Regions from separate parts of the Pseudomonas sp. NPDC078700 genome, predicted to be linked through region 2. Evidence: predicted binding sites of a transcription regulator. Region 2 holds the regulator's gene; each other region holds the start of a gene.
What was found. The regulator FliA, encoded in region 2, starts transcription of late flagellar genes. The targets are predictions, from matches to a motif close to CTAAAGTTTNNNNNNNNNNNGCCGNTAA.
Positions count from the first base shown of each region.

Region 1: motA (flagellar motor stator protein MotA) is a predicted target of FliA. The motif match lies at 2,197-2,224, and genes of this name have one in related genera.
Region 3: ACIGCM_RS09600 (methyl-accepting chemotaxis protein) is a predicted target of FliA. The motif match lies at 1,332-1,359, and genes of this name have one in related genera.

Region 1 is NZ_JBITUI010000002.1:496,071-499,350, reverse strand. It holds gene motB (flagellar motor protein MotB) at 244-1,281, opposite strand; gene motA (flagellar motor stator protein MotA) at 1,292-2,143, opposite strand; gene ACIGCM_RS08105 (HDOD domain-containing protein) at 2,258-3,280, shown strand, end outside.
Region 2 is NZ_JBITUI010000001.1:500,019-503,298, forward strand. It holds gene ACIGCM_RS02370 (protein phosphatase CheZ) at 1-507, opposite strand, end outside; gene ACIGCM_RS02375 (chemotaxis response regulator CheY) at 527-901, opposite strand; gene fliA (RNA polymerase sigma factor FliA) at 1,042-1,788, opposite strand; gene fleN (flagellar synthesis regulator FleN) at 1,785-2,615, opposite strand; gene flhF (flagellar biosynthesis protein FlhF) at 2,729-3,280, opposite strand, start outside.
Region 3 is NZ_JBITUI010000002.1:821,769-825,048, forward strand. It holds gene ACIGCM_RS09595 (CatB-related O-acetyltransferase) at 243-929, opposite strand; gene ACIGCM_RS09600 (methyl-accepting chemotaxis protein) at 1,403-3,280, shown strand, end outside.

The DNA.
Region 1 (3,280 bases), on a different contig from region 2:
TTTGCTCACTACGGCCTGCAAACCCAAATATTCACGAGCGTAATGGTGGGTGGGAAAAGCGCCACTCACCCTACCGAAATCGCCTTTGCAGGGTGACCAAGGCGAAGCTTGGCCACCCTGGCCCAAACACCATAATGAGCAAAGGTGAGTCAATCACGCGGACACTTGCAGCCGCCGACGGTGGATGAAATAACAGCATCCACCCACCCAATCTTCTGGCCACCTAGGTAATGAATAGCGGCCTCAAGGCTCCGGATTATCGAGCTTAAGCGCGCCGTCTTCAAAGATGTTCAAGCGCTGCTTGATCTCGTCCGAGGGCAAAATATCCTGCGGCGCAACGCCTACGGCCCCAGCGTCAGGTTTACCTGAAGCATCATCAGTGGCCGGCGCATCTCCCGCGCCTTGAGCACCATCAATAGCGCGCTGGGCTTTTTTCGTCAGCACCACGATATCGATACGCCGGTTAACCGGATTCAACGGATCCTCGCGGTCAAACAACGCGGAGGATGCGTAACCTACAACCCGCGCCACTTTGTCCGAGTCATAACCGCCCTCTACCAGAACCCGGCGCGCAGCGTTGGCACGGTTGGCTGATAACTCCCAGTTACCGAAACCACCACTGCCGGCAAAGGGTTTGGCATCAGTATGGCCGCTGACACTGATTTTGTTCGGCACCGCGTTGATGGTGTCAGTAAGCGCCAGCAGGATATCTTCAAAGTACGGCTGTAAGCGTGCGCTGCCGATGGCGAACATGGGCCTATTTTCAGCATCCATGATTTGGATACGTAAACCATCCTGGGTAATTTCGAAGAGAATCTGATCCTTGAAGTTACGCAACTGAGGGTCTTCGTTGACCTTGTTCTGCAATTCCTGGAGCAGCAACTCCAAGCGTTCGCGCTCCATTTGCTCAGCAATGCTTTCAGCTTTTTGCGGGTCAATCGGCCCGGCATCGGAAGACGTATCAGGCTGTACATCCGTGGCGCTCTGCGGCGCATCGGGCTGTGCTTCCGGGTTCAAGGTGCGATCAGGTGAGGGCGTCGGCGAGCCGCCTAAATCAATCACATAGGGGCTGGCACTTTCGGTAAAACCAATAGGGTCCTGAAAATATCCGGAAATCAGTTTCTTCTGCTCGGGCGTGGCCGATGACATCAGCCACATCACCATGAAGAACGCCATCATCGCGATCGCGAAGTCGGCAAAGGCAATTTTCCACGCGCCGCCATGGCCGCCACCCGCGACTTTCTTGACGCGCTTTACGATAATGGGCTGATTGTTCTCCATGATTCAGCCTTTAGTTCCCACGCATAGCCTGTTCAAGCTCGCTAAAGCTTGGACGGTGCGCCGGGTACAACACTTTACGCGCGAACTCAACGGCCAGAGAAGGCGGCATGCCGGACGCTGATGCGACCAAACCGGCCTTGATCGCCTCATAGACATTGACCTCTTCTTTAGCGTCATGCTCCAAGGAGCTGGCCAGTGGACCAAAGAAACCATAGGAAGCCAGGATACCCATAAAGGTACCGGCCAGTGCAGTACCGACCTTCTCACCAATCTCAGCGTTGTCCGCCTCGGCCAATACCGACATGGTAATCACGATACCCAGCACCGCAGCGACAATACCCATGGCAGGCAGACCATCGGCGATTTTGGCAACAGCGTGGCTCGGGTGCTCAAGCTCTTCCTTGAGGCTGGCGATTTCCATATCGAACAAGCCTTCAAGCTCATGGGGTGCCATATTGCCGGAGGACATGATGCGCAGGTAATCGCAGATAAAAGAGGTCATCCGCTCATCTTTGAGGATCGCGGGGTATTTACTGAAAATAGGGCTCGCCGCCGGGTCTTCGACATCGGCTTCAATGGCCATCATGCCTTCACGTCGGCTTTTGTTAAGAATTTCGTAGATCAGTTGCAGCACATCCAGATAGTAGGAGTGTTTAAAACGCGAACTGAACATCTTCAGCGACTTCTTAAACACATGCATGAAGGTGCTACCCGGGTTTGCCTGAAGGAATGCCCCCAATGCCGCCCCCCCGATGATCAGCACCTCAAATGGGTGGACCAATGCCATTACGTGGCCGCCAGACAGAATGAATCCACCCAAAACACTGGCGAACACCACTATGATGCCGATGATTTTTGCCATAATTTAAGAACTTACACGCCTGAAATAATGAATAATTGAATCAATCCTTCTCTATATCGGAAGGTTTGGGCGAGACTATAGTCAGTTAATAATAAAAGCCAGTTTGCAAACCCAATGTCTAATCAAATCGCTAGACCTCGCACTGTTAAAGCATGGCTGGAGCTATTAGATAAGCAGCTGATGCCAGTGCAGATTGAAAGCCGACAGAAAGTACTGGCCGCACTGACGGACAGCCGTCGCTCTTTAGGCGAAATTGCTGACTTAATTCAAACTAGCCCAGCATTGGCGATCAGTGTTCTACGCGAAGCCAATGCGTCACAAAGCACCCTAGGCGAGCCAGCTGAAAGCCTCGAAAACGCCCTCAACAGGCTCGGCTTGCAACGTACACAAACCTTGCTTGAGCGATTACCCGCACTGAAGCGCGAGGAAATCCCCCTGGCATTGCGCCAAATCCAGCTGATCAGCCAGCACGCATCACAACAAGCGAGCGGTTTGTTCTCCAGCCGCCTGGCCCGACTCTGGCAAGAAATACACTGGGGCAGCATGTTATTTCTTGCCCCTGTCTGGGCATTGATTGCGGCCTACCCCGACCTACTAAGTACGTGGGAACAACGTGTCCTGGTTAAAGCTGAGCCTGCGCAAAAAGTGGAAGTCGACATGCTTGGCGTCCCTTTACTCCAACTCTGCCTCGCCATTGCCGAGCGCTGGAAATTGCCTGAATGGATTTGCCACAATTACCGCCTGCTTCTCAATGACCGCCGCTTTCTTGCCAAGGCGTTATTGATTGCGCGCGACAACGAGCACCCATTGCATCAACAACAGTGCCTGGACGCCGAGCCTGATCTGCAGCGCTGGCTCAGCCAACCGGCCAATTGCATACTTCTGGCAAACGGCTTGGCGCTTTCCGCCCACCACGCGTGGGACGGCCCACATAGCCTGCGCTGGCAACAACTCACCGGGCTTTACCTGCAATTACCGGTTGCGGATTTACAGCAATCGATCCATCAGCAAGCCGCGATCAGCGCCCGCAAGCTGGTCACAACAGACCTTTGGCACCCTGCGCAAGCATTGCTTTGGCCCTGGCATACCAGTCACTTAGTCACCGCTGAACCACCCAAACCGGTGAGCAATACGGGC
Region 2 (3,280 bases):
AATATCGTTTAAGTGACCGGACAACTTGCCACTGTCGCGCTCGCTATTAGCCAGAAACAACTCGACCCGCTTAGCCAGCTCGCGAAAATCCTCTGCGCCCATCTCACGGCGCATAAAGCGCCCCCAGTCGGCACTCAGACTTTGTGCGTCAGTGCGGATATCGTTAACCAACGGCGCACTTTGCTCAACCAGATCCATGGTTCGGTTGGCCGCATCTTCGGTCATCGTCACCACATAGTTGAGGCGTTCGGTTGCGTCAGTAATTTGCGAGGCTTCAGTCGCATATGGCAGGCGCGGGTCTAGCTGAAAGTTGACAATGGCGCTGTGCAACTCGCGGGTTAGTTTGCCAACTTCATGGTAAAGACCACGGTCACGCACTTTGTTAAGTTCATTGATGACCTGAACCGCATCACCAAAATTGCCGCGCTCTAGGCTTTCAAGCAATTGGTGGGCATTACTTTTCAGGGTCGACTCAAAGTCACCCATTTGGGAATCATCGTGTTCCATAACAACCTCAGCGCAGACGTCAGCCGTTTACACGCTCAAATATCTTCTCGATTTTTTCTTTGAGCACCTGAGCAGTGAATGGCTTCACCACGTAGCCATTCACACCGGCTTGAGCAGCCTCGATGATCTGGTCACGTTTAGCTTCAGCAGTCACCATCAGTACCGGCAGTTGTTTCAGACGCTCATCAGCACGCACTGCGCGCAACAGTTCAATACCGGTCATGCCAGGCATGTTCCAGTCAGTCACCAGAAAGTCGAAGCTGCCGCTTTGCAGCATCGGCAATGCAGTTGTGCCGTCATCGGCTTCAGCGGTGTTAGTAAACCCCAGGTCACGCAGGAGGTTTTTAATAATGCGGCGCATCGTTGAAAAGTCATCAACGATGAGGATTTTCATGTTCTTGTCCAAGTCGACCTCCGTACCTTCCCCAGTGCATTCAGCATTCTGAATGCACCCTCTAATCGTGAAACCGGCCTGGCCAGGCGCACACTAACTGCGCCTCGCTATACAAGGTTTTCAGAATCTGGCTACAAATGTTATTGGGCTCGCCATTCACCTAGACGCGCGCGCAAACGTGCGGCGCATTGGCTATGCAACTGACTAACCCGAGACTCACTCACCCCTAGCACTTCACCGATTTCCTTGAGGTTCAGCTCTTCGTCGTAATACAACGAAAGAACCAATTGTTCACGTTCTGGCAGGTTACCGATTGCATCAGCAAGGGCTGCCTGAAAGCGCTCTTCCTCAAACTCCCGTGAAGGCCCGGATTGACTGTTACTGGCATCTTCCTGCAAGCCGCCGTTTTCACCGTCCTCCAAGAGGTCGTCAAAACTGAATAAGCGGCTGCCCAAAGTGTCGCCAAGAATGCCGTAGTAATCTTCGAGACTCAATTGGAGTTCGGCAGCAACTTCGTGATCTTTAGCGTCACGACCTGTTTTTGCCTCAATTACTCGAATTGCATCACTGACCATGCGGCTATTGCGATGCACAGAACGCGGTGCCCAATCGCCCTTACGCACTTCATCAAGCATGGAACCCCGTATACGAATTCCGGCAAAAGTCTCGAAGCTCGCACCTTTACTGCCGTCGTACTTTTTTGAGGCTTCGAGCAGGCCAATCATTCCGGCTTGAATCAAATCATCAACTTGAACATTCGCTGGCAAGCGCGCCAAAAGGTGATAGGCAATTCGCTTAACCAGTGGCGCATAACGCTCGATCAGCTGATGTTGCAAGTCTTTACCCTGCGCTTTGCTATACATTCGAAGTCCAGACGCCGCTGTCATGCCGGCGTGTCAGTAGCAGGTTGATGCACCAGACGCTCGACAAAAAACTCCAGGTGCCCGCGTGGATTGGCGGGTAAAGGCCAAGTGCAGACTTTCTGGGCAATTGCGCGAAACGCCACGGAGCATTTTGAACGTGGAAATGCTTCAAATACTGCACGTTGCTTCTGTACCGCCTTACGCACCGACTCGTCATAAGGCACAGTACCAACGTATTGCAGGGCGACGTCCAGGAAACGATCAGTCACCTTGCTCAATTTAGCGAACAGGTTGCGCCCCTCTTGCGGGGTGTGCGCCATATTGGCCAACACGCGGAAGCGGTTCATCCCGTAATCACGGTTAAGCAACTTGATCAATGCATAGGCGTCAGTGATTGAGGTTGGCTCGTCACAAACTACGACCAAAACTTCCTGGGCGGCTCGCACGAAGCTGACCACCGAATCACCAATACCCGCTGCGGTATCAACAATCAGCACGTCGATGTTCTCGCTGATATCGCTAAACGCCTGGATCAATCCAGCGTGCTGCATCGGGGTTAACTGGACCATGCTTTGTGTGCCGGAAGCGGCAGGCACAATACGAATACCGCACGGTCCCTGGATCACCACGTCGCGCATATCACATTCGCCACTGATGACATCTGCCAGCGTACGCTTTGGTGTAAGTCCGAGCAGCACATCAATGTTGGCCAAACCTAAGTCGGCATCCATCAACATGACGCGCCGTCCCTCTTCAGCCAATGCCATGGCCAAATTGACTGACACGTTCGTTTTGCCAACCCCGCCTTTACCGCCGGTGACAGCAATAACTTGAACTGGGTGCACCGCCATTTAATTACGCTCCTTGCTCACGCAGGTCAGGAGCACATTGTCCTTTGTGCTCCGACTAAGATGAACACAACCCGCTTGCATCAAGGCTGTGCTAAAAATCATGTGGTAATGCATCAGCTCGCCCGTTTTGCCGGTTGCTGGTAAAGGCCCGCAAAGACTTCAGCCATGGTGTCTTCGCTCGGCTCTTCCTGAGCTTGGAGGCCGACTGCGCGACTGACCAACTGGTGACTGCGCGGCAGTTGCAAATCATCTGGAATTCGAGGGCCATCAGTTACATAAGCCACCGGCAAACGCTGACTAATGGCCAACCCTAAAACCTCACCCATACTTGCTGCTTCGTCCAGTTTAGTCAGAATACAGCCCATAAGCCCACAACGCTTATAACTATGATAAGCCGATTTGAGCACCTGATTTTGACTGGTTGCGGCCATAACCAGATAATTTTTCGCATTAATTGAACGACTTGCCAAGGCCTCCAACTGCATACGCAGCGCCGGATCATTGGCTGGCAGGCCTGCAGTATCAATTAAAACCACACGTTTGCGCATCAACGGCGTGATGACTTGAGTCAGCGACTGACTTGGATCGACCAGCGTCACAGGCACATTGAGAATGCGGCCCAGGGTTTTCAACTGTTCTTGAGCACCGATGCGATAGCTGTCCAG
Region 3 (3,280 bases), on a different contig from region 2:
AAAATAAGCCAGACCAAGTTTTACCCTAAACGGCGCAAGACCCAGCTCTGGACCCTGAGTGGTTTACTTCGCGGCCAACCCACTCAGGCCCATCTCTAGCTGCGTTATGAGTACTAATCTTCGAGCTGGTCTTCGATCAGGCCGCGAAAGACAACATTTCACTGAAGTGGATTTACGCAAGGCAACTGTTATGTGTGGAACTACAGGTGTAAGGGCTAGCACTCACTGCACCCTTATTTTCTCTACGTCTTTTGCTGACGATTTTGAGCGTATTCAAGGAAAGCCGCGATATCTTCGGAGCACAGGCGCTCGACCGCGCTGGCTATTTCTTCATGGGACCAGGTCCACCATTGGGTCGCCAGCAGGGCCTCGCGGGTTGGCTCATCAAAACGCCAGCTTATGACTCGGGCCGGGTTTCCCGCGACAACCGAGTACGGCGCCACATCCCGGTTAACCATTGACCCGGCAGCCACCACAGCGCCATGGCCAATGGTAACGCCTGATAAAATTACGCTGTTGGTACAAAGCCAAACATCGCTGCCAATAATCACATCACCCCGCGATCCGCCATAGCCTTTGATGTGACTCGCTTGCTCAAACTTTGCTGGGAAGGGGTAAGTGGTGACCCAGTCAGTACGGTGCAGCCCACCAAGAATGATCCGAACCCCATTAGCGATAGAGCAGTAGGCGCCGATTTTAAGGGTCGTGCCTTCGTGGAAATCCTTAACATCAGGCATACCATAACTGCCAGTGCCGTATTCATAGCGCGGATAACGACGCTTGAAATGCGCTTTACCCCGCTCATGTTCGGGCAGACGTTCGAGAAGCCGTTTAACCCGCTTCTTCTTTGCAGCAGGGCTTGCAACACCGATATACAGCAGCACGACTATCAGCGCACTTAACGACAATACCAACGACAACCACTCCATTTGCACGCTCCTTTCGCTCCATATCGGCGGATATAACCGCCAACTATACTTTAGTGGTGCGAATTGCCTAAACGTTCCTGGAGGGGTAGCGACGGTAAGTAATATCAAATCTGATCGAGCATCACCGTTGCTTTGGTAAAACTTTCAATATTGTCGATCAGCAAGTTCGATGCAGTGGCTGGATTCCCGGCCATGGGGCTTGTAGGAGACCGCGAACGTTTAAGTTATTCGTGTTTTTTATCGAGATCGCGGATAACCGAAGTTTTCCTCCATCTGCACGCTCCAATCACCCTGCGCGGACGACCTTAAGGCGCAAACGGCTGACAATTCCGGATTCTGACCGAGTTGCAGTCGCAGCTGGCCTGGTAAGTCGCTGTCGAGAATTTATTGTTATTTGGGGCGCTTAAGAATGACGTCGCACGGCCGATGTAGTTGTACGTTGTCATACTAATTACAATAAAGCGGAGACTTTTATGCCCCTTCAACTTTCATGGAGGCAGAAATTTCGTTGCCTGATCGCCATCTGTTTGTTCGGCCTGGCCGTGATGGCGGCTTCTGCGCTGTGGGTCAACGAGCGCCTTTCTGGGGCATTCCATGCTCAGCAAATGGCTACTGATTTTCAGGCAAAATCGACGCAGCTGCTCAATGACTGGCTGCGCATGCGCAACTTACGTAGTCAGCTTGCCCCGGATTCCGTCGAGCGCTTTGGAGAGCAGCTGAACGGTCTGGAGGTCAGTGCTGAGGCGTTTGTTACAGCCTCTCACCAGTTAGATGACGAAGCCACCGTCAAGCAAGCGGAACAGATAGCTGCACTGCTCGACAGTGACTTGGCTATGCAGCGCCAGTGGCTGCAACTCAATCAAAGTCTTGGTCTGCGCGCCACGGAAAATGTGCGTCAAGTACTGGCCAGCGCTGCTGCCGAATTGGAGCAAATTAACATCGGCCTGATCAAAACATTCATAGCGACTGCTCTTGCTCAGCAGCGCGATTACTTATCGTCATTTGATCCCGCCTACGCCATAAAGGCGCGTGAAGCAATTGCCGCCATGCAAAAACAAATCACAGAACTCGACTGGCAAGACAGCAAGATTGGCCAGAGCGCGGGTGAATATGAGCAAGCCTTTGGCCAGGCGGATGCCTTGATCGGTCAGATCCGTGAAGTGCAGGAGCAGATGAAGGCCCAGGCCCTGAGCATTGAAACGACTGTGGATGAGCTCGATTCTGCGCTCACTGATGGCATTGTCGCGAGCACTGGCCGGGAGGTGGAACAGGCTCGCCAATCAGCGGTGGTCATCTTGGGGTTGACGTTCGTTGGTGGTTCGATCTTTCTGTTAATTAGTCTTGGACGTGCTTCTCGCGCTTTGTTCGGCCAATTGAACCGCGTCACCGAGTTGCTCGCTCGTGTGGCTGCTGGCGACTTGACTGGCCAACTGGTTATTGGTGATAACCGCAAAGATGAGTTCAACCAGCTGGGTATTGCGACTAACCACATGATCCAGCGTGTCGGAGGTCTGATTCGACAGGTGGCCGATGGCAACCGTGAGCTGGAGCGTTTATACGCCTACCTCAAGGACTCCATGAACCGTCTAGAGGTTAACAGTGAGCAGGTTGAGCAGCAGACTGAGCAAGCCGCCTCGGCTTCACAGCAAATTTCCGCCACAGTCAACGAGATCGCACGGCGAACCAATGATGTCGGCAGTGCATCACAGGCGGCCTGTAACTCCGCCCAAGTCGGTAGCCAGATCATAAGCAATAGCGTCGACAACATACGCTGCTTATCGGGCCTGATCCGATCCACCCATGAGCAGGTTGCCTCCCTGACCCATAGCGGCCAGCAGGTCAATAGCATCATCGGTGTGATCAACGGTCTGGCGGATCAAACCAATCTGCTTGCCCTAAACGCTGCGATTGAAGCCGCCCGGGCAGGCGAGGCGGGGCGAGGCTTCTCAGTGGTTGCCGATGAGGTACGCTCACTTGCGCAGCGCACGGTCGCCGCCACAACTGACATCGGCGCGATCGTCGGCGAGCTACAACGGCAGACGCAAAAAATGGACGAGCTGATCGGCAGTGGTTTGTCACTTGCCAAGCAGAGCGAAAACGATGCAGGCGAAGTCGCTACTGCGATTAACCAGATTACCCATTCGGTTGAAACCCTGACCGCAGAGATGAGCCAAGTTGTGGTGGCTGTGGAACAGATTTCAGCTACCACCGGCGACATCGCTTTGAAGATGGAAGACATCAATACACATACCGGCGAGACCCGGACCTTGCGCCAAACATTGGATACCCATACTCAAGGGCTTCAAGCCCAAGTTGAAGCGCTCAGCGAACGTACCGGGAAATTCCGCATC